One region of the Paenibacillus sp. B01 genome, then DNA from elsewhere that is predicted to be linked to it. Evidence: riboswitches for the same ligand, from Rfam matches in the RefSeq annotation. Region 1 holds a riboswitch; each other region holds the start of a gene.
What was found. A riboswitch is a leader RNA that binds a small molecule or an ion and turns the genes downstream of it on or off. The one in region 1 is predicted to bind thiamine pyrophosphate.
Positions count from the first base shown of each region.

Region 2: it holds a riboswitch for thiamine pyrophosphate, as region 1 does, so the genes downstream of both, GE073_RS01845 (ECF transporter S component) here and GE073_RS14780 (ABC transporter substrate-binding protein) in region 1, are expected to answer to the same signal.
Region 3: it holds a riboswitch for thiamine pyrophosphate, as region 1 does, so the genes downstream of both, thiC (phosphomethylpyrimidine synthase ThiC) here and GE073_RS14780 (ABC transporter substrate-binding protein) in region 1, are expected to answer to the same signal.

Region 1 covers NZ_CP045802.1:3,416,206-3,423,462, forward strand. The annotation lists gene GE073_RS14755 (TetR-like C-terminal domain-containing protein) at 1-283, shown strand, start outside; gene GE073_RS14760 (TatD family hydrolase) at 511-1,392, opposite strand; gene GE073_RS14765 (ABC transporter ATP-binding protein) at 1,488-2,309, opposite strand; gene GE073_RS14770 (ABC transporter permease) at 2,306-3,298, opposite strand; gene GE073_RS14775 (thiamine-binding protein) at 3,288-3,590, opposite strand; gene GE073_RS14780 (ABC transporter substrate-binding protein) at 3,622-4,650, opposite strand; TPP riboswitch at 4,827-4,934, opposite strand; gene GE073_RS14785 (hypothetical protein) at 5,013-7,257, opposite strand, start outside.
Region 2 covers NZ_CP045802.1:402,235-409,491, reverse strand. The annotation lists gene GE073_RS01870 (helix-turn-helix transcriptional regulator) at 1-419, opposite strand, end outside; gene GE073_RS01865 (VOC family protein) at 730-1,197, shown strand; gene GE073_RS01860 (hypothetical protein) at 1,194-1,598, shown strand; gene GE073_RS01855 (hypothetical protein) at 1,595-1,753, opposite strand; gene GE073_RS01850 (aldo/keto reductase) at 2,076-3,008, opposite strand; TPP riboswitch at 3,160-3,269, shown strand; gene GE073_RS01845 (ECF transporter S component) at 3,529-4,146, shown strand; gene GE073_RS01840 (ABC transporter ATP-binding protein) at 4,151-6,106, shown strand; gene GE073_RS01835 (energy-coupling factor transporter transmembrane component T family protein) at 6,103-6,900, shown strand.
Region 3 covers NZ_CP045802.1:1,894,471-1,901,727, reverse strand. The annotation lists gene thiE (thiamine phosphate synthase) at 1-60, opposite strand, end outside; gene GE073_RS25380 (ThiF family adenylyltransferase) at 171-1,394, opposite strand; gene thiC (phosphomethylpyrimidine synthase ThiC) at 1,549-3,309, opposite strand; TPP riboswitch at 3,679-3,782, opposite strand; gene GE073_RS08125 (leucine-rich repeat protein) at 3,919-7,257, opposite strand, start outside.

The DNA.
Region 1 (7,257 bases):
TCCGGGCCAGTACGAGGCGATCCAGCGGGCTCCCGAGCCGGACGATGCCGACCTGCAGGCCGCCGCCGATCGGCTCGTCCAGCTCATAATCCGCATCTTGTCCGGCTACGGATTGGCGGAGGACGAGTTGATCCACGCCGTGCGCGGCATCCGCAGCCTGCTGCACGGCTTCGTCTCGCTGGAGCGGATCGGCGCCTTCGGGATGCCGCAGGATCGGGACGCCAGCTTCCGCTTCATGCTGCATGCGTACCTGTACGGCTTGAGCCGCGGCGGCGGGGAGTAGAGGCGGAGAGTACAGGCCGGCGATGACGGGGGAGAACCATTTCCAGGCCGCTGTGCTTTCTGCAAAAGAACGGACTTGACCCCATGGCCTCCTGCGCCTGAGTTCAAGTCCGTTTTTACTCCTCATTCGGCCGTTCTGCCGCATCTTCAGCGCGGGAGCTGAAGATGGCCTCCTATTGTATGCGGTCCCGCTTGATGCAGTCCCGTTTGATGCAGTCCCGCCGCTGCTCAGCGCAGGCCGTACAGCCTGCGGGCATTGCCCGCCAGAGCCTCGGCCGTCTCCCGCTCGCCGAGCCCGCGCAGGCGGGCGATTTCGCGCGCCGCCTCGCGCACCAGGAGCGGATGCGTCGGCTGCCCCGCGAACGGACCTTCGAACGGCCAAGGGCCGTCCGTCTCGGTCATCAGCTGTCCGAGCGGATAGCTCGCCGCCAGCTCGCGGATTTCCGGCTCGTACAGCACGTCGGGCGTCACCGACACGCTCCAGCCGGCCTGCGCCAGAACGCCCGTCGTTTCCGCATCTCCCTTGTACCAATGGAAATGCGCCCGGCGTACTCCATGTCGGAGCAGCAGCTTCGCCGCCTTGAAGGCGTCCTCGTAGACGGCATGCAGGACGAGCGGCCGATCCAGCTCGGCCGCCAACGCCGCGAAGCGGTCCAGCGTCCCGATATAGCCGCGCTCGTCGAACGAGCCCCCGGCGCTTTCCACCTCGGATCGCGTGTAATAGGGCAGGCCGACTTCCCCGATCGCGAACCGTTCGCCGTCCGCATGCCGCTCCCGAATCCAGCCGATCAGCTCGTCCAGCTCCCTATCCTGCAGCAGCGGCTGCTCCGGATGCCAGCCGTACGCCGGCAGCACGAGCTCCGGATGGCGCAGCGCCAGCTCCCGGGTGCGGCGGCTCGACGCCAAATCCATCGAGACGGCGACGATGCCGCGCACCCCCTCCCGCCTGGCCTCCTCCAGCATCGACTCCCGTTCCTGCTCGCCGTATTGCTCCAGATGCAGATGCGTGTCGTACAGGGCGACGGCCGCCGCTCCGCGCTCCGCCTGACCGCCGGCTTGTCCTTCCTTCGCCTGCCCGGAGGCTTGTCCTTCCTTGCCGATGCCTTCCATTCATTCCGCTCCTCTCGTCCGCTCCAAAAAGCGCCCGGCTTCCGCCGAGCGCTTCTAATAGTACTCCCTCACGGCTGGCCTCTCGTCGTCAGCCGTCAAGCCCGGCCTTCGCCGGACCCGCCCCGCTCGCGGCGGAGCGCCTGGTACAGCTCCTCCTTGAGCTCGCCGAACGCGGGCTCGCTCCACAGCTGCCGCCGGCGCGGCCGCCCGAACGGCACGGCCAGCTCCCGCACGATCGTCGCCGGTGCGGACGAAAGCACGAGGATGCGGTCCGACAGCAGCAGCGCCTCCTCGATCGAATGCGTGACGAGCAGCACCGAGCGCCGGTCCTGCTCCCAGAGCGACAGCAGCCACTCCTGCATCTCCTGCCGCGTCAGCGCGTCGAGCGCGCCGAACGGCTCGTCGAGCAGCATGAGCGGCTGCGGCGACAGCAGCGCGCGCAGGAACGAGACGCGCTGCTGCATGCCGCCGGACAGCACCTGCGGATAGCTGCGCGCATGACGCTCCAGGCCGAGCCGCTCGAGCCCCTCGCGCGCCAGCCGCCGCGCCTCCTCCCGACTGCGCCCGGCGATGCGCAGCGCCAGCTCGATGTTGCCCTGCACGGTGCGCCAGGGCAGCAGCGCCGCCTGCTGCGGCATGTAGGCCGCGAGGCCCGGGCGGCTGCCGGCAGGCTCGCCGGCGACGAGGATGCGGCCTGAATCCGGCCGCTCCAGCCCGCCGACGAGCCCGAGCAGCGTCGTCTTGCCGCTGCCGGACGGGCCGAGCAGCGACACGAACTCGCCCGCGCCCACGCTCAGGCTGACGCCGCCGAGCACCTGCGTCCGCCCCGCGGCCTGCGGATAGGACAGCGCGACCCGGTCGACCTCAAGCACGGGGGGAGCGGACGGCGACGCTCCGTTCGGTCGCTTCCTGTTCATGCCGCTCCCCCTCTCTCCGAGCGCCAGCGCAGCGCGAGCCGCTCCGCCCCCGCGACGGCGGCGACGAGCAGCAGGCTGAGCGCGACGACGATGGCGACGCCCGCGAACACGAGCGACGTCTTGAAGCCTTTGGACGACAGCAGCATGAAATAGCCGAGTCCGCGGTCCGAGCCGATCCATTCGGCGACGACCGCGCTCGTCACGCTGTACGATGCCGCCAGCTTGAGCCCGGAGAACAGATGCGGAGCGGAGCTCGGCAGCTCGAGGCTGGCGAAGCGCCGCCAGCGGCCGGCCCCGATCATGCGCAGATAGCGCTCCAGCGCCGGATCGGCGCCGCGCAGCCCGCCGAGCATCGCGACGCAGACGGGGAAGAAGCAGACGAGCATGACGAGCAGCAGCTTGGGCAGCAGCCCGAAGCCGAACCAGATGACGAGCAGCGGCCCGAGCGCGATGATCGGCACGTTTTGCGACAGCACGAGCAGCGGGTAGACGCCGGCGCGCACGAGCGGCAGCAGATGCAGCAAGGCGGCGAGCGCGAAGCCCGCCGCCGATCCTCCCGCGAAGCCGAGCAGCGTCAGGCTCAGCGTCGCGCCGGCATGGCCGGCGAGCCGCTCCCGCGCTTCCCACGCATCGGCCAGGATGCGGCCCGGCGAAGGCATGAGCCATGCCTCGACGCCCCACAGCCGCACTGCCGCCTCCCAGAGCAGCAGCAGCGCCGCGAGCACGGCGAGCGGCGGCCACGCCGCCTTCAGCCGCGCGCGCGTTCGGCCGCCGGCCCGCGCACGCGCCGACTTAGCGCCATTGGCCGCCGCTCCAGCCCGCTCCGACGCCGCGCCATCGGCTGCCGCTCCGGCCCGCTCCGACGCCGCGCCATCGGCTGCCGCTCCAGCCCGCTCCGACGCTGCGCCATCGGGTGCCGCGTCGCGCCGGACGGCTTCGCGTCCGTCCGCATCGTCCCGATTCGGCCCGCGATGGCCGCTACCGGCCATCCGGATACTTTTCGAGCAGGCGGTCCATCGAGGCTCCGCTGCCCGGATTGTAGTAGATTTTCACCTGGGAGATGACGGACGGGCAGCCGAGCTCGGCCAGCGCCTCGCTCATGCGGGCGACGACCGCGAGCAGCTGCTGCAGGTCGCCCTCCATCGTCGTCTCCAGCGGAGCGACGCGATAAGGCACGCCGGCCTCCTTGATGATGTCAATCGCCCGGTCGACGTACGGCAGGACGCTTTCTCCTCCCGGCGTCGTCGGCAAAATCTGGATGCTTACCAGCGCGTTGGCCATGTCGATGCTCTCCTCTCGTTCGAAACAGGGATCAATTTCCGTCTGCGGGCAGGAACTCGTTCGTGAACGCCTTCGCCAGGTCCGGCTTGGCGTCCATCAGGCCGTGCTCGACCATCCAGTCGGCGTACCCGTTCCACACCTCGGCCTTCTGCTCGCCCCAGCGGGCGGCGTCATCCTGGTATTTCGGGCTCAGCCACTTCTGGCTGGCGCGCACGAGTTCCGGGTTCAGATCGGGCACGGCCGCGATCAGCGTTTCCGCCGCGCCTTCCGGATCGCGGATCGCGTCCTCGTAGCCGGCTGCCGCGCCGGCGACGAACGCGCGCACGAGCTCCGGCCGTTCGGCGATCAGCTTCTCGCTCGTCTGCAGCAGCGGCGTATAGTAGTCGAGCTTGTCGCTATAGTCGGTCAGATAGACCATGTTCAGCTGCTCGCCGCGCAGCTCCGCCTCGACGCCCGTCCATCCGTAGAAGATCCAGGCGAAGTCGATGTCGCGCTTGACGGCGGTGAAGAAGTCGGCGTTGCCCATGTTGACGATCTTGACCTGGCCGACATCCGCCTGCTGCTCCTGCATGAGCGAGGCGAGCACCTCCTGCTCGACCGGCGCTCCCCAGCCGCCGTACGTCTTGCCCTCGAAGTCCTTGGGCTCCTTGATGCCCTTGTCCGCCGGCGAGGCGAAGCCCGACGTATTGTGCTGGATGACCGCCGCGACCGAGACGAGCGGCAGCTCCTGCGTGCGCGCGAGCGTCAGGTTTTCCTGATAGCCGATGCCGAACTCCGCCTCGCCCTTGGCGACGAGCGTATCGGCGGCCGTCCCTTCGGGCGGCTGAACGATCTCGACGTCGAGCCCTTGCTCCTTGAAGTACCCCTTGTCGCGCGCCACATAAAGGCCGGTATGGTTCGTATTCGGCGTCCAGTCGAGCACGACCTTCACCTTTTGCAGCGGCGCGTCCGTCGCCGCCGCTCCGCCGTTCTCCTGCTCGGCGCTGCCGCCGCAGGCGGCCAGCGCGAGCGCCAGCGCCGCCGTCAGCATGCCGCTTGTCCATCTTGTCTTGCTCCCCATGTCTCTCCCCTGCTTTCTTCTCTCTCATGCCCGCATCGCCTTCGTCGCCGTCCGCCGTCCGATCCGCGCAGCCGATCCCGCCCGAACAAAAAAAGACGTCTCCCCAAGGAAGACGTCGTGATGTTATCGCAGATCGAGACTTGCCGTACGGAAGCTCCCGAAGGGCTGCTCCGCGGCGAGTCGGCTGCATACGGTTCCTACGCTGGCATTATCCAGATCAGGTGTACGGGTCGGGATGCTTCTCCCCTCTCAGCCGGCGTGCGCCAGCTCCCCAGCTATGCGGTTGTCAATAGTGCCATTATAGCAGAGCTCGGGCCGATTGCAACCGGATTGAAAAAGGACGCGGCCGGACGCCGCTTTTGTCAGAGCCACTCCAGCTCGACGCGGACGCCCGCAGGGCGGCCTTCGTGGCGCAGCAGCAGCGTGGACGAGGCGGCATGGAACTCCGCCTCTACCGCATCGCCGCCGGATGCGTCAGCGCCCGGCCCGGCCAGCGGGATATCCGCCGCGCAGGCGCGGATGCGGCTCGGCATGGAACAAGCGCGCAGCCTCGTGCTCACCGTCATCTCGGACGGCGACTCCGACACGTAGCGGAACCGTCCGCCTTCCCGAGCCGCGTCCCGGACGCGGGAGGAGCTGACAAGCACGGAGGCGCGCCGCGCCGCCTCCGCCGCTCCCGGGCCGGCGTGCGCAGAGCCTGCCTGTGCCGCTCCCGCTCCCGGGCCGCCGTGCGCGGACCCCGCCTCCGCCTCTCCCGCTCCCGGGCCGCCGTGCGCGGACCCCGCCTCCTCCGCTCCCGCTCCCGGGCCGCCGTGCGCGGAGCCCGCCTCCGCCGCCTCCTCCTCGCCCCAGCCGCCGGCCGCTTCGCCCAGATCGTACAGCAGGGCGTCCTCGCCCGGCGCGAGCTCGACCCGATTCCGCACCGTCAGCTCCGCGTCGAACAGATCGACAAACGCTCCCTCGAGCACGGCCGAGCCGCCTGCCGCTTCGCTCTCGTCCAGCGCATGCGCGATCACATAAGGACCGCGCCGGATGCGCAGCAAGCCGCTCTCGCGGTAGTCGTCCGCCTCGCCGCGCAGCTCCAGCGCGCGCCGGATCGCGCCGAGCACGCGCTCCGCGCCTGCCGCGGAGCGCGACAGCTCGGCCGGATGGCAGCGCAGATGCAGCAGCGCGCCTTCCCCGACGGCATGCTCGCCCGGCTCCGGTTCCCGGCCCAGCCCCATCGCCTCGAACAGATGCTGCTCGGGACGCTCGTAGACGCGGCTTCCCGCCCCGCGATTCCACCATTCGCGCACGCCGTGGAACGGGTCCGAGCCGTCGCCGGCATAGATCAGCACGCCGCCCTCCCGCACCCACTGGGCGAGCGCCTGATGGATGCCGGGATGCTCCGGCTTCATGAACTCGTAGCTGAGCAGCAGCACGCGGTAGCCCTCGAGATAGCCGGGGAACGTCAGGATGTTGTCGAGCTGGACCGGGCGCAGCGGGATGCCCTTCTTGACCGGCGGCAGCGCCAGCCCGTAAAAGGCCGAGAAGTCCAGCAGCTCCAGCTGCCGCGTCGTCAGTCCGTCCGCCGCCTTCGTGCCGTCGTAGTTGAACTCGCCTTCGTCCTCTCCCTCCCCGAGCACGTCGCCCCGCTGGTACATGGACGAGTTGGCCAGGCAGAGGCCGATGCCGGACGGTCCGGCCCCGGCGCCGGACGGATCGGGAGCCTCCTCGTGGCGATGCATGTCTCGCAGCAGGTTCATGACGGTCAGCAGCTGCGTCTTGTAGGCTTCGGGGATCGGCTCCTTGCCGCTGCCGTCCTCGGTCGGATAGTCCAGCTCGAACACCCGCCACGGCCACGGGCACACCTCGTACTGCTTCACGTCCGGATGCAGCAGGGAGGCGATGACCGTCGCCCGGTAGTTGCGGCGGTAGTCGCTCCAGCTGTAGCGCGGATTGTCCTCGATCGGATCGTGCAGGAACCACATCTCGCGGCCGGTGCCGCGCGTCAGCTCCTGCATGATGCCATATTCCAAATAGGCCGTCTCGAACGTGCGCTCGCGGCGCACGCCTCGATAGACGTTGGCCGTGCGCGCCGTGCCGGTCCAGATCTGGGCGATATAGCCGTCGCATGACGGCATCGAGACGAGCAGCGCCTCCGGGCTGACGATCCGCCACTGGGCGTAGTTGATCAGGCTGTGCGTCGGCACGTAAAAGCGGATCGCCCGATCATAGGCGACGAGCGCGTATTCCTTCATCTCGCCGCAGATGCGCTCGAGCGTGCGCGCGTACATCGCCGCCTTCAGCTTCGAGGCCCGGTACTGAGCGTCCGGCGAGCGATGCGGCTCCTGCCAGTCCTCGCCGTAATAGCTCCGCCACTCCCGCTTGAACGCCTCCTCGTAGCCCGACTGCGCCCAGAACTCCGGCTCCTCCAGATGGATCGCCTCGACGCCGCAGTCGATCGCCCGGCGGATCTGCTCCGCCAAATACCGGGCGAACGAGATCGTCGGCGCCATGTACGGCACGTCCTTGCCGTGCAGCATCGGGTCTCCGGAGCGCAGCGTCTGCGCCTCGTCCCAGTGCTCCCGCCCGTCGAACCTGCCGTACAGGTAATCCTGGTATTCG
Region 2 (7,257 bases), 3.0 Mb from region 1:
CTCACGAACGACTCCCGGACCGGCGGCAGCTCCTGCAGGCCGATCAGCCCTTGAAGCGCTTTCTCCGCGGCCATCAGCTCGGAGATGTCCAGGTTGATGCAGAGCGCGCCGATGCCCTGGCCCTCGTCGTCCTTGAGGTAAATCGAGGTGGAGCGCAGCAGCCGCCCGTCCTTCGTGCGCGTGACGTAGTTTTGCCGGTGGCCGCCCTCGGACGTGCCGCGCATCACCTCGAGGCCGAGGTTCGTGCCGGGATCGCCGACCTTGCGGCCGGTCACCTGCCCGTTGGCGATGAACACGATCGTGCTGTCGTACGGCCGCGACCAGTCGTGGATGACGACCTCGCAGCGCTCGCCGAACTGCGCCGCGATGCCTTGCGCCAGCTCCGTCAGCATCGGCAGCATGGCGGATACGGTTTGCATCGGCTTGGCTCCTTTCGCTTCAAATTGACGAATTCCGTCATCCGAATGCGGCTTTCATTCATTTCGATTGGTTCTATCCTACACCCGCACAGGCCGAATCGGCAAACTTTTTTTCTGATTCCTGACGTTTCGTCATGGACGGAGAGGAAAAGCGATCGCAGGCCGGCAGGAGGGGACAACTTTTCCGCACCTTGCCGCGTTCAAGAATGAGAGCCGTAGACTTGCGGACACACAGACAAAGCTTGCGACGGGAAAGAGGAGAGTCGGCATGCAGAAAAAAACGACGAAGACGGACGGGCCGCAGAAGAGCTTGATCGAAGGGCTGTACGAAGCCCATCTGCCCGTATCGAATCTGGAGCGAAGCCGGGCGTTTTACGCGGGTCTCGGCCTTCGCCAGGCTTGGGAGGACGAGGACACCGTCTTTTTCTGGATCGAGGAGGGCAAGAGCTGGATCGGCCTGTGGCTCGCTCCGGAGCTGGCGGCGCTGCCCTATCATCCGGCCATCCGGCATGCGGCGTTCCGCGTCGATTGGGAAGGGCTGCTGCGCAGCGCGGCCTGGCTGAAGGCGCGGGGAATCGAGCCGGCGCCGTTCGGGCGGCAGCCGGACGCCGCCCCGTTCGTAAGGCCTCATCAGGCCAACGCGTCCATCTACTTCGACGACCCCGACGGCAACAGCCTCGAGCTCATGTGCTCCGTGGAGGTGCCGGCGGACTGGCGGGAGCACGCGGGCAAAATCCCGGCCGCCGACTGGCCGCCGGGCAACGGAGGGACAGCTTGAAGCGGGCGGCCGCCTGGCTGCTGCCGCTTCTGATCTTTGCCGCCGGATCCGCCGCCGCAGCCTGGCTGCTGATCGGGCCGCCCGCCTCCGGAGACGGCTGGGCGGCCATCGGCAAGGCCGCTCCGGACGAAGCCGCCTCGGCGCGGAAGAGGGCGGTGCTGGCCGCATATGCCGGCCTGACGCCGGAGGAGAGCCGGCTGCTGCCGGCCAGCCCGAAGGATTCCGCCGTCTTGGCAATGACGGCAGGCCCGGAGCTGGCGCAGCGGATCGGCGCGGAGCATGAAGGCCGGACCGTGCATGCGGTCCGCTTCCGCGTCATAGGGCCGGGCGATGCGGGCACGCTGACCGTGTACTTGTCGCAGGACGGCAAGACCGTACTGGGCAAAGAGCGGGCCCGCTAGCGGATTTTTTCCGGCTGCAGCTCCGGCTGGCGCATCCGGGCGGCCGGCAGCCCGACTTTTTCCGGCTGCAGCTCCGGCTGGCGCATCCGCGCAGCCTGCAGCACGACTTTTTCCGGCTGCAGCTCCGGCTGGCGCGTCCGCGCGGCCTGCAGCACGACTTTTTCCGGCTGCAGCCTCTACTCGCGTTGCTCCAGCCTTCTTCCCTGCTTGCCCGCGCGATCCAACCTCGAAAACGAAAGGAGCCTTCATCCACGGTGTGGATGAAGGCTCCTTGTCGACGCGCTGACGATTCTAAAGGGGGCTGAACCTGCCCTTCGCGAGCCGCCGGCCTTGGGCATCGGCGGCCCTGGCAGGCTTGACGCTCGCCTGCGCCTCGCCGGCGCTTACGCGCGGGCCACGCCGCCTACGCTCGCCGCGCCGCCTACGCTCGCTCCGCGCCTCGCCCGCCCCTGCGTCCGCACGCTGCCGTGCCCCGCCTTACGCCCGCGCCGGAGCCGGGACATCCTGCGGATGCGGCTCCGTCACCAGCGCGACGGCATCGGCGTTGCTCTGCACCTGCTGCGGATTTTTGCAGCCGGGAATGACCGACGTCACCGCCGGATGGCGCAGGCACCAGGCGAGCGCCCATGCCGCCATGTCGACGCCCGCCGGCACTTCATCCGCGGCGATGCGCTCCACTTCCTCGAGGCGGCGGCGCACCTGCTCCGCATCCTGGCGGTGGCGCACGTCGGTCGCGCCGAACTCCGTGCCCGGCTTGTACTTGCCGCTCAGGAAGCCGCTCGCCAGCGGCACCCGCGCCAGCACGCCCAGATCCTGCGCCTCGCAGGCCGGGAAGACGCGCTCCTCCGGCTTGCGGTCGAGCCGGTTGTAGACGACCTGGATCGCCTGCGAGCCGACCCGCGTCGAGGCCTCGGTCTGGTGGAGGTTGTCGTTGCTGCCGATGGAGGTGCCCAGATGGCGGATCTTGCCGGCCTGCACCTGCTTGTCCAGCGCCGTCCACAGGTCGTCGTTGTCGAACGCCGCGTCCGGACCCGAGTGGAACTGGTACAGGTCCACGTAATCGGTGCGCAGCGCTTTGAGCGAGGCGTCCAGCTGCCGCACGACATCCTCCGCGTCGTACACGTCGGTCCGCTTGAACCGCTCGTGGAAATGATGGCCGAACTTCGTGGCGACGATCCAGTCCTCGCGCCTGCGGCGGCTGAGGTACCCTCCGATGAGCTGCTCCGACAGATGGTCTCCGTAGCATTCCGCCGTGTCGATGAGGTTGATGCCGAGCTCCGCGCCCTTGTCGAGAATCGCGTCCGCCTCGTCCTGCGAGAAGTCCATGCCCCACTCCCCGCCGAATTGCCAGGTGCCGATGCCGACGACCGACACGTTCAGCTCCGTTTTGCCCAAGCGACGATATTTCATTGGCCAATCCCTCCTTTTCTTCCAGCTTACCCGCCTTTGAAAACGGATGCAACCGCCGACGCCCTCAACTCCGTCCGCAATGCCCGTCCTGCCGCCCGCCGGCACTCCCTATTGCCGAACCGGATTTTCCAAGGTATAGTAAGAGCACTTTCATAGCATGCATGGGGGCTCGATGAAGTCGGGCTGAGACTGCGGCCGCATGCCGCTGACCATTGATCTGATCTGGGTAATGCCAGCGTAGAGAGAATGCATCGCGCCAACTTGGGAAAGGCCCTGTCCGCTTAGGGACTTCCGTCCGCCGCTCCGTCCGGGCGGGCGGAGCCTTTCCTGTCCGGCCTGCCGCGCGCAGGCCGGCCGAGTCCTGCGTTCCGCCGCCATAGGGGGACGCGAGGCGCGCCTGTCCGATTCCATCTGCCCGCCGGCTGTCCGGCGGGCTTTTTTTCGCATTCGCCGACAGCAGCCGCTCCGGGATCATGCCGCTGTGAGAGACCGATTCCCCATCCGAAAGGAAGCTGATCCCATGTCCACCGCACCAGCCTCCGGCCGCGCGACGCGCGCCGGCAATCGCCTCACCCTCGCCGACATCCTCGTCACGATCGTCGTCTCGGTCGTCTTCGGCCTCGTCTACAAGATCTGGGGGCCGATGTACGACGTCCTCAAGCCGCTCGGCCTGCACGCCGAGCAGCTCAGCTACGGCATGTGGTTCATGGCCGGCACGTTCGCGTTCCTGCTCATCCGCAAGCCCGGCGTCGCCATCCTCGCGGAAGTCGCCGCCGCCGCGATCGAGGCGTTCCTCGGCGGATCGTGGGGCATCTCGACGCTCTGGTACGGCCTGTTCCAGGGCCTCGGCGCCGAGCTGTTCTTCGCGCTGTTCCTGTACCGCAAGGCCGGTCCGATCGTCGCCGTGCTCGCCTCCGTCGGCGCCGCCGTCGCCTCGATCTTCATCGACCGCTACTACGGCTACATCGACCAGCTCGCGTTCTGGAACTACGCGCTGTTCGTCTCCATGCGGCTGCTCGGCAGCGTCGTCATCGCCGGGCTGTTCGCCTGGGCGCTCGCCCGCGCGCTGGAGCGCACCGGCGTGACGAGCCTGCTGCGTCCGGCTTCGGCCAAGGACTACGACGCGCTGGATGGCTGAGCGGATGAGCGGCCTCAACCGGGGCGCGGCAGCGCCGGGTAACGAGGCGGAGTCGGGGAACGCGGAGGAGTCGGGAAAAGCGGCCAGTCAGGACGCGGAGCGCGCGGCTGCCGGCTCGCTGCGGACGGAAGCCGCCGGAGCGCCTGCCCGGAGCGGCGCTGCGGCCGTGCCGGTCGCGGCCGAGGCGATCGGCCTGCGGCTCAAGTACCCCGGCGAAGAAGCGCCGCTGCTGTTCCGCGACCTCGACGTGACGATCCGGCGCGGAGAGAAGGTGCTGCTGCTCGGACCGAGCGGCTGCGGCAAGTCGACGCTGCTGCAGGTGCTCGGCGGCCTCGTGCCGTCAGCGATCCCGATTCCGCTGAAGGCGGAGCGGCTCGTCGTGCCGGAGCGGCCCGGCTACGTGTTCCAGGATCCCGAAGCGCAGTTCTGCATGCCTTATGCGGACGAAGAGATCGCTTTTGCGCTGGAGAACCAAGCCGTCCCCCGCGAACAGATGCCGGAGCGGATCGCGGCCTGCCTCGAGCAGGCCGGGCTAGAGCTGCCCGACCCGCACACGGCCGTCTCGGAGCTGTCCCAAGGCATGAAGCAGCGGCTCGCCGTCGCCTCGATGCTGGCCGTCGATCCTGACGCGCTGCTGCTCGACGAGCCGACCGCGCTGCTCGACCCGGAAGGCACAGCTCAGGTATGGGACGCGCTGCGCCGCATCTGGGACGGCCGGACCGTGCTCATCGTCGAGCACAAGATCGACCTCATCGCCGGGGATATGGACCGCATCCTGCTGTTCTCGCCGGACGGACGGCTGGAGGCGGACGGCCCGCCGGAGGAGATCTTTCGCGACTGCCGCGCGCAGCTGCGTCGCTACGGCGTCTGGTACCCGGGCTTCTGGGACGATGAGGCAGCGGCAAAGGCAGGCCGCTTCGGCTCCACGGACGGCGGAGCGCATGCGGGAGCGGCGGCTCCGCTCGATGCGGCCGACGAGACTCATGTCTTGCCGCATGCGCCCGTTCCGGCCGGCGGCGGGACGCTTCTCGCAGCGGCAGCGGCAGCGCCAGGCGCGGACGCTTCTGCCGCGGCTGCACCCGCTGCAGGCACGCCGCCGCTTCCCGCCCCGCTGCTGGAGCTGGACGGCTTCGCCGGGATGCGGGGCCGCGAGGTCAAGGTGCGCGCCGACCGGCTGTCCGTCTGCGCCGGCGACTGGATCGCCGTCACCGGAGCCAACGGCGCCGGCAAAAGCACGCTGCTGCTCGCCATCATGCGGCTCGTCCGCAGCGAAGGGCGGATGCGCCTTTTGGGCGCGCCGGAGGCCCGGCTGCGCAAGCCCCGGCAGGCGGCGGAGCTGGCGGCGTACTGCTTTCAGAACCCCGAGTTCCAGCTCGTCACGGACAGCGTCGCCGAGGAGCTGGCGTTCTCGATGCCGGAGCGGCTGTCACCGCCCGAGCGGGACGGCCGGGTCCGGACGCTGCTGGAGCGGTTCGCGCTCGCCGGGCTGGAGCGGCGCCATCCGTACCAGCTGTCGATGGGGCAGAAGCGCCGGCTGAGCGTCGCCTCCGCGATGGCTTGCGGCCAGCGGCTGCTGCTGCTCGACGAGCCGACGTTCGGCCTCGACGCCGCCGGCACCGTTTCGATGATGGAGCAGCTCGAGGAGCTGCGCCGCAGCGGCTGCGCCATCCTCATGGTGACGCATGACGACGAGCTTGTCCGCCGCTTCGCCACCCGCCGCTGGCAGGTGGAGCAGGGCGTCGTGCGGGAGCTTCCCGCTCCGGCGCGGCCTGCTCCCTCCTCGCCGCCCGATGACGGAGCGAGTCGTCGACCGGGCCGCGGAGCGGCCCCCGCATCGGATCACAAACCGGATTACGAACCGGATTACGGAGCGGATCCCGCTGCAGAAGCCTCGCCGACAGGCTCTCCCGAGGCGGCCTTGGCCCGTTCCGTCTTGCCGAAAGGAGCGCCGACCCGATGAACCTTTCCTTTCCGTACCGCGAAACGTGGCTGCACCGTGTCAATCCGACGCATAAGCTGGCGGTGTCGGCGCTGCTGTTCCTGCTCGTGCTGCTGACGCATGACCCGAACGTCATGCTGCTGCTCGCCGTCGCCGCGCTGCTGCCGCTGGCGCTGTTCTCCGGGCATCCGCCGCTGCGGCTGCTGCTGTACGCCTCGCCGTTCCTGCTGCTGTTCGTCAGCTCCGCGTCCGGCATGATGATGTTCGGCAGCGGCGAGACCGTCTGGTTCCAGTACGGCCTGATCCGCATCACCGAGGAAAGCTTCTACCGCGGCCTGCATCTCGGCTTCCGCTCGCTGCAGGTGGCGGCCGTCGGCCTCGCGTTCGCGCTGACGACGCGGCCGGTCGCGCTGTTCTACTCGCTCATGCAGCAGCTGCAGCTGCCGGCGCGCTACGCCTACAGCTTCCTCGCGGCGTTCAACATGCTGCCGCTACTCGCGGAGGAGTTCGTCACGCTGCGTCAGGCGCTGCAGATCCGCGGCGGCCGCAGGCCGCGCGGCCTGCGCGGCTTGTACGAGCGGCTGCGCATGTACGCGATTCCGCTGCTGGCGCAGTGCATCCGGCGCGCCCATCGGACGGCAGCGGCGATGGGGGCCAAGCGCTTCGCCAGCGGCGCGGGCGCGCGCACCTTCTATTACCGCTATCGCCTGTCCGCCGCCGACGCCGGCTATGCGCTCTATGTGCTCGCCTCGACGCTGCTCGCCTGGCAGCTTGGCCAGCATTGGCCGCTGCTGCCGGTCAAGAGCGTTGTCTGACAGGGACGCTCGAGCGGAGTTTTTCCGCGCAACTCCGGCGTCAGGGCGTCTGCTCGAGCAGAGTTGCTCGGTTTTTCCGCGCAATTCCGGCCTCAGGGCGCCTGCTTGAGCAGAGTTGCTCGGTTTTTCCGCGCAACTCCGGCGTCAGGGCGACCGCCCGAGCAGAGTTGCTCGGTTTTTCCGCGCAACTCCCGTCAACATCGTTCCCTCCGCCTACCTCACTTCACCCGCCCGCTGACTCGATTTTAGAATCGCCTTCCTTCACGGTAAGCGGCACTACGAAACTCTGCACCCGCCCAACGCAAAAAAAGGCTGCCCGCTCATCTCGAGGATGAGCAGGCAGCCTTTTTGGCGCTT
Region 3 (7,257 bases), 1.5 Mb from region 1:
GCGCCCGGGATGATAGTTCTCCCCCGTGATGACATACAGGCCGAAATCCAGCTTTTTCATCTTCCGACTCCCTTCCTGAACCTGCGGCAGCGCGCGTCCTGCGCCTTTGCGGCCTCTCTCCGCCACGCTCACATCCAGGTCCGTTTTTACTTCTCGTTCGCTCGTTGCCTTCAGCTGACGGGCAGATAGCGCTCGCATACTCTCAATGCCTCGTCGGGATCTCCTGCTCCTTGCACGAGCACCCTGCCATCCGGAAAAACAACAAGCCGCGCCCCCTCGTCCGGCAGCTCGGCCCGCAGCAGGTACGGATTGCGCATGACCGCGCAGCCCGCCGCCTCGAGCTGACGGCGATAAACGTCCAGCGGCTGCGGCTCGCTCAGCTCCACCTGCACCGTGTCCCGCCCGCACAGGACGGCCGACAGCGCAGCCGTCTTCCGTGGCTTGAACGCAGCGTCGACCGGTGCCGCAGCTTGCGGCTCGCTCCGTGCAGATGACGCCTCCATAGCCGGCCCTCGCGCTTCTCTCGCTGCTTCTGCCTTCCTCGAGCCGCTCCGCGAAAGCTCTCCCGCGCCGCTGCCGCCTCTCTGCGCCTGACCTGCTTCGCCGCATGCCGGACAGGTCCGGGTCGGCCCCGGCAGCTTCAGCTCGCGCAGCGACAGCGGCCAGACGCTCGCCGTCGCGAGCGTGCGCCGCATGTCGCTGCGGCTACCGCTCAGCCACTTGAGCGCCTCCGCCGCCTGCAGCGCCGCGACCAGCTCCACCGCCGGCGACAGCATGCCGACCGTATCGCATGTCTCGCCGCTCTCCTGCTCCTCCTCGCCGCCGATCAGGCAGCGCAGGCAGCAGGTCGCGCCGGGCACGAGCGGCGCGCTCATGCCGGAGGCTCCGGCGACTCCGCCGTAGAGCAGCGGCACGCCATGCGCGAAGCACCAGTCGCTCAGCCGCAGCCGCACCTCGGCGTTGTCCGTGCCGTCGAGCACGAGATCGCAGCCGGCAGCCGCCTTCTCCAGCACGCCCGGCGCCGTCAAGTCGGCGACGACCGCCTCCGCCGCAAGACCGCTGTCGACGCGACGCAGCTTTTCCACCGCCGCGACCGCCTTGGGCAGGCACTGCCGCGCATCCTCCTCGTCGAACAGCATCTGCCGCTGCAGATTGCTCCACTCGACATAGTCGCGGTCGGCGAGCACGATCGAGCCGACGCCCGCCCGCGCCATATGCTGTGCCAGCGCGCAGCCGAGCGAGCCGACGCCGGCGATCAGCACGCGGGAGCGGAATAGCGCCAGCTGGCCTTTTTCGCCGATCGGCGCGAACCGCATCTGCCGCGAGAAGCGCTCGCGCCGCTCCGCGCTCAGCCCTGCGACCGCTCCTTCCTCCGTCCGACCGACCTTTTCCATCCCGCCAGCCATCCCTGCTCTCGCTCCTGGCTCCATCCGTCCGGTCCCGCCTGCGACCAACTCTCCCTCCGTCCGACCGACCTCGCCTAAGACCGTTCCTTCCTCCGTCTGACCGGTCCCGCCTGCGACCGCCTCTCCCTCCGTCCGCCTCTCCTCACGCATAAATCTTGCCGCCGCCCGCCTTGAAGGCGTCCGCCTGCTCCTTCATGCCCGCCTCGATCGCCTCCGCTGTCTCCAGCCCCTCGCGCTCCGCATAGTCGCGGATGTCCTGCGTGATGCGCATGCTGCAGAACTTCGGTCCGCACATCGAGCAGAAATGCGCCGTCTTCGCGCCCTCGGCGGGCAGCGTCTCGTCGTGATAGCTCATCGCCCGCTCGGGATCGAGCGACAGATGGAACTGGTCGCGCCAGCGGAACTCGAAGCGCGCCTTGGACAGCGCGTCGTCGCGCAGCCTCGCGCGCGGATGGCCCTTGGCCAGATCGGCCGCGTGGGCAGCAATCTTGTAGGTGATGACGCCCTCCTTCACATCCTCCTTGTTCGGCAGGCCCAGATGCTCCTTCGGCGTCACGTAGCACAGCATCGCCGTCCCGAACCAGCCGATCATCGCCGCCCCGATCGCGCTCGTGATATGGTCGTATCCCGGCGCGATGTCCGTCGTCAGCGGACCAAGGGTGTAAAAAGGCGCCTCGTCGCACACCGCGAGCTGGCGGTCCATGTTCTCCTTGATGAGATGCATCGGAACATGGCCGGGGCCCTCGATCATCACCTGCACGTCATGCTTCCAGGCGATCTTCGTCAGCTCGCCGAGCGTGTCCAGCTCCGCGAACTGCGCTTCGTCGTTGGCGTCGGCGATCGAGCCGGGACGAAGGCCGTCGCCGAGCGAGAAGCTGACGTCGTACGCCTTCATGATCTCGCAGATCTCCTCGAAATGCGTATACAGGAAGTTCTCCCGATGATGCGCGAGGCACCACGCCGCCAGGATCGAGCCCCCGCGGCTGACGATGCCCGTCACGCGCTTCGCCGTCAGCGGCACGTAGCGCAGCAGCACGCCCGCATGGATCGTGAAGTAGTCGACGCCCTGCTCGGCCTGCTCGATCAGCGTGTCGCGGAACACCTCCCAGCTGAGGTCCTCCGCCTTGCCGTTCACCTTCTCCAGCGCTTGATAGATCGGCACCGTGCCGACCGGGACGGGCGAGTTGCGCACGATCCATTCGCGGGTCGTATGGATGTTCTTGCCGGTGGACAGGTCCATGATCGTGTCCGCGCCCCAGCGCGTCGCCCACGTCATCTTCTCGACCTCCTCCTCGATCGAGGAGGCGACGGCGGAGTTGCCGATGTTGGCGTTGATCTTCACATGAAAATGCCGCCCGATGATCATCGGCTCGATCTCCGGGTGGTTGATGTTGGCGGGAATGATCGCGCGGCCGGCGGCCACCTCGCTGCGCACGAACTCCGGCTCCATGCCCTCCCGGAGGGCGATGAACTCCATCTCCGGCGTCACGATGCCGCGCCGCGCGTAATGCAGCTGCGTCACGTTGCGGCCGGGCTTCGCCCGCAGCGGCTTGCGGCCGGTCGGCGGGAACCGCTCCGCGCCTTTTGCCGCCGCCTTCTCCGCATCTGTAAAGCCGTTGTCCTCCGGACGCACCTCGCGGCCGTCGTAGGCTTCCGTGTCGGCTCGCTCCGCGATCCAGCGCTCTCGCAAGGCGGGCAAGCCGCGCCGGATGTCCGCGACATAGCTTTCGTCCGTATACGGACCGCTGGAGTCGTACACGCGCACCGGCTCGTTGTGCACCTGCTGTCCGCGCATGTCGCTGTCCGTCAGCGCGATCTCGCGCACCGGCACGCGCACGCCCGGCGTCTTTCCGTCGATGTAGGCCTTGCGGCTCCCCGGCAGCGGCTTCGTCAGGATGGGCATATGAAAAAAACCTCCTCGCGGTTGTGGAATATCCGCTAGGAGGCTAGAGAGCAAAGAAAGCCGTGCTCGCGCATCGTTCCGTGGCGGCTCGTGGCGAGCCGGGACAGAGGGGGCTTGGCTCGGTCTGCGACCGCCTCCAGGTTGGGGCGGGCTTCGGGAGAAGGGTTCAAGGGCAGTCCGGATGGGAGTGCTTCCCCCGCCTTCGACGCAAGGCAGCCGGCGTAGCATGCCGACCGTGCCGCCCTTGTCTCTTTTGCCTTTCCCCTTCTTATCCGAACGTCGTCGCCTCCTTCCCATCCGCTTGGCGAGGCGCAAAAAAGCCGCCTCCCGGACAGGAAGCGGCGAATGGACGCAGACCGATACAAACGTTGCGCGATTCGACCACTTTCCTACGCTGGCATGACCCAGATCAGGTTCAAAGGGACCAAAGCTTCGCTTTATCTCAGCCCTCGCGGGCGCCCCTAGTGGATATCTTGGTTTTGACTATACGCTGTCTTTTCAGGTGTCGTCAAGTTCGAACTTTTCATTCTACAAATAATAAAAAAAACCACAAGGAGTGTTCTCGCATGTGGTTTTAAACTTAAGTTTCTAATCTATTGGTATTTCAAACTAGCTCAAATCTAATCCGTTCATCAGCTTGGCCTTAAGGAGCCATTGGTACAGGGCTACGGCGGCGAATTCACGGTCAGCCGGGGCGTTGGGCTGATAATAGGTCTTGCCCGAAAGCAAGTAACCGTTCAAGACGCCCGCGTCCGTAAGCTTCTGGATGCTTTCTCTGGCATAAGCGGCCGCATGTGCCAGGTCTGTGTAAGCGACCGTTTGATCGGTCGTCAACTCGATGCCGGCAAGCTTCAATGCCCGCTCCAGGATAACAGCCAGATCCTGACGGGAGACTTTGTCATTTGGCGCGAATTTCCCCTTGCCGATGCCTTGGATCAACCCCGCTTCGCTGGCCGCCGCCACGTCGGCAGCAAACCAGTCGCCTTTTTTTACATCGGTGAAAGAAGCGAGCGCCGTTGACTTCAGACCGAGTGCCCGGACGAGCAGGGCGGTGAATTCGGCGCGGCTCAGGCTGGCATCGGGCGAATAAGTCGTCGCTGATGTACCGTTGATGATCCACTTGCCGGCCAAAGCCTCGATCACGCGAGCGGCGGCAGAGTCGTCAAGATCAGTAAAGTTCACGGTACGAGTCGCCAAGGCGTACACCGAGAAGCCAGGGCGGCTGACGGTCACCTTCGTCGTGCCGTCCGCTTGCTTGCTCAAGATGGAAGCTACGGGAGAGACGGCACCGTCTTCTTCATACAGCACTCCTGCCTCGTCAAGCTCGAAGCTGCCGGGTACAGTGAAGGTTCGGGTGATGAATAGATGGTTCGGGATGTCCACGGGCTTGCGACCGGCTGCAGTTGTCCAGTCGGCCTCAAATGAGACGGGTTGGCCGATTAGTTTGCCATTTCCTAAAGCAGTGACGAAAGCGCTGGAATCAGCAGCCGGCTTGATTTCCAATTCGAGACTGGAATTGGAGGGAGCGAGGCTCATCAGAGACAGCGGCAGAACAACGGACGATCCGCCAGCGCTGAAGACAACCGTGCTCTTCTTCGGCAAGGCTGAGAGCAGTTCGACTTGCCGGCCTGTCAATACAAGCTTGGCCTGCTCCTTGTTGGTCGAGATAACCAAGGATTCAATGGAATTTCCAGCGGAAGCAATGGCTGCCGTCAGATCGGCGTCCGTGACGGTGACCATCATCATGCCGTCCTGAACGGTTTCGGTGCTTCTGATTGCATGTTCTGTATTCGAAATGACCGGAGACGGTTGCACGCTTGGAGCCGGCGAGGCCGTCGGAATGCCCGGATCGGACGGAGCCGGTGACGGCGTCGGTGTTGATGACGGTGTCGATGACGGTGTCGGTGTCGGCGATGGCGTCGGCGTCGGAATATGAGGATTGTTGGCTTCCTCATCTGAGATCACAGTAACCGTGGGGTCGATTCTGGATTTGTCGAAGGTTGCCCCTTCGGCATACCGGATCGTTCCTTTACCCGTGACTTTTCCATTTACGACCAGGTCGCCGGACAAGAATAACACTTCATCTTCTGGAATGATCAGGCTGCCGTCTACGATCAGCTTGCCATAGATCGAGGTGGAAACCTGAGCGTGGTTCGGATTAAGCTCAGCTCTCGTCGAGCGATCGGTCGTGATGGTCGCCACTGCTTCTGCCGGTACGATGGAGCTGTCCAGAGTCGGAATGGTCGTGCTTCCGTCCCATTTCAGAGCCGGGAGCCGCTCCAGTGTATTGAACTTGACAAGGTCTTCCCGTTGCGAGTTCAGGACAACGGAGAGCTGCGCATCGTTGGAGAAGGTTCTCCATCCGAACGCATCGACCGAGCCGCCGAGTCTGGCTTCCTTGACTTGATTGAAAGCCCTAGAGCCTAAATAGCGAACGGAATTCGGGATGGCGACGGAGGTCAAGCCGCTGTTGGAGAAAGCCTCATCCCCAATGTAGACCAATGAATCGGGCAGGTCGACCGAAGTCAATGCTTTTGCTCCCGAGAAGCCGCCGCGGTTGATCGCCGTAATCGAGTTCCCCATGACGATTTTCTTCAGGTTGTTCATAGCGGCGAACTGATACTCATTCACGAAGGTCGGACCGGCAGGAACCGTAATTTCCGTTTCTTTGATGCCGGCAAAGCCGCTGTCGTCAGCCCATTCGATGGATTGGGGAATTTCCAGATCGACGCCCCCATTATAGCCGGGCTCTTGCTGGCCGGAATAACCGAGCGCCTGGAAGCCCACTTCTTTCAGCTTTTTCGGATAGTTGAAGCTCTTCAGGTACAGATTCTGATCAAAGGCGCGCTCCCCGATGATTTCAATCGTATCCGGAAGCACGATCTTGGTCAAAGTCGGAACGCCCTTGGTCAGAAATGCCGCGATAGAGGTTACGGTATACGTCAAATTGTTTCCGCTGTCGGTTGCTTGCTCTGGAATGAACAGCTCCGATACCGTCTTGTTGTCAAGCGCTTGGACCTCGGCCGTCGTGTCGCTGGTCGGGCGGTAGAGGATGCCATCCGCCAGGAACAGCCCCGGAACATAATCAGCGAATTCGGAACCGCCGACGGTAATGGAAGCCGAGTAATTGCTACGGCGTATTTGCCGTGCCACCGTTTTATTGGCGGCGATCACATTCGTCTTCGCGCCGATGAAGGCATCCCGGTCAATCCGCAAGGCGTTGGCTCCAACCAGAATCGATTTGGAGGTCAGTCCCCTGAAGGCTTTCTCCCCCATTACCTGCACGGAATCGGGAATGATGACATCCGCCAGTTTCGCATTGAGATCCGAATAAGCAAAAGCTTCAATTCGGGTAACCGTAGACGGAATGGTCACGGAGGTCAGCTTGGATAATTGGAAGGCGCTAGGTCCGATAGCTTCAAGCCCTTGCGGCAGCTCAATGCTCGTAATTCCGGAGCCGTAGAAAGCTGCCCTCGGAATTCGTTTCAAGTCGCCGGGCAACCGGATTTCGCTCAACTTGGACGTGTTGATAAAAGCATTTTCTCCAATGCCCTTGACTCCGTCAGGCAGATGCACCTTGGTCACCGAAGTCATCCCAAGCGCGCTATAGCCGAGCTCCTGAAAACCAGGATTGAGGATGACTTCCTTCAGCTTCTGATTGCCGGCGAAGGCATAGCGGCCGATGAATTTTACATTCTTTGGAATGTTGATCTCTGCGTTGCCCAGCCAGGAGAAAGCCTCGTCATCGATTCGCTCTACGGAATCGGGAAGAATGACCTTGGTCAGCTTGAAGGCAGAGTTGAAGGCTTGTTCCCCGATGATCTTGACTCCGTCGGGAACGATGACACGCTCTACATTCGAGGCAAAGTAGAAAGCGCGGTATCCGATGGAGGTAAGGCTGTATTCCTCCCCGCCATGCTCGATGGCTTTCGGCAGGATGATTTCTCC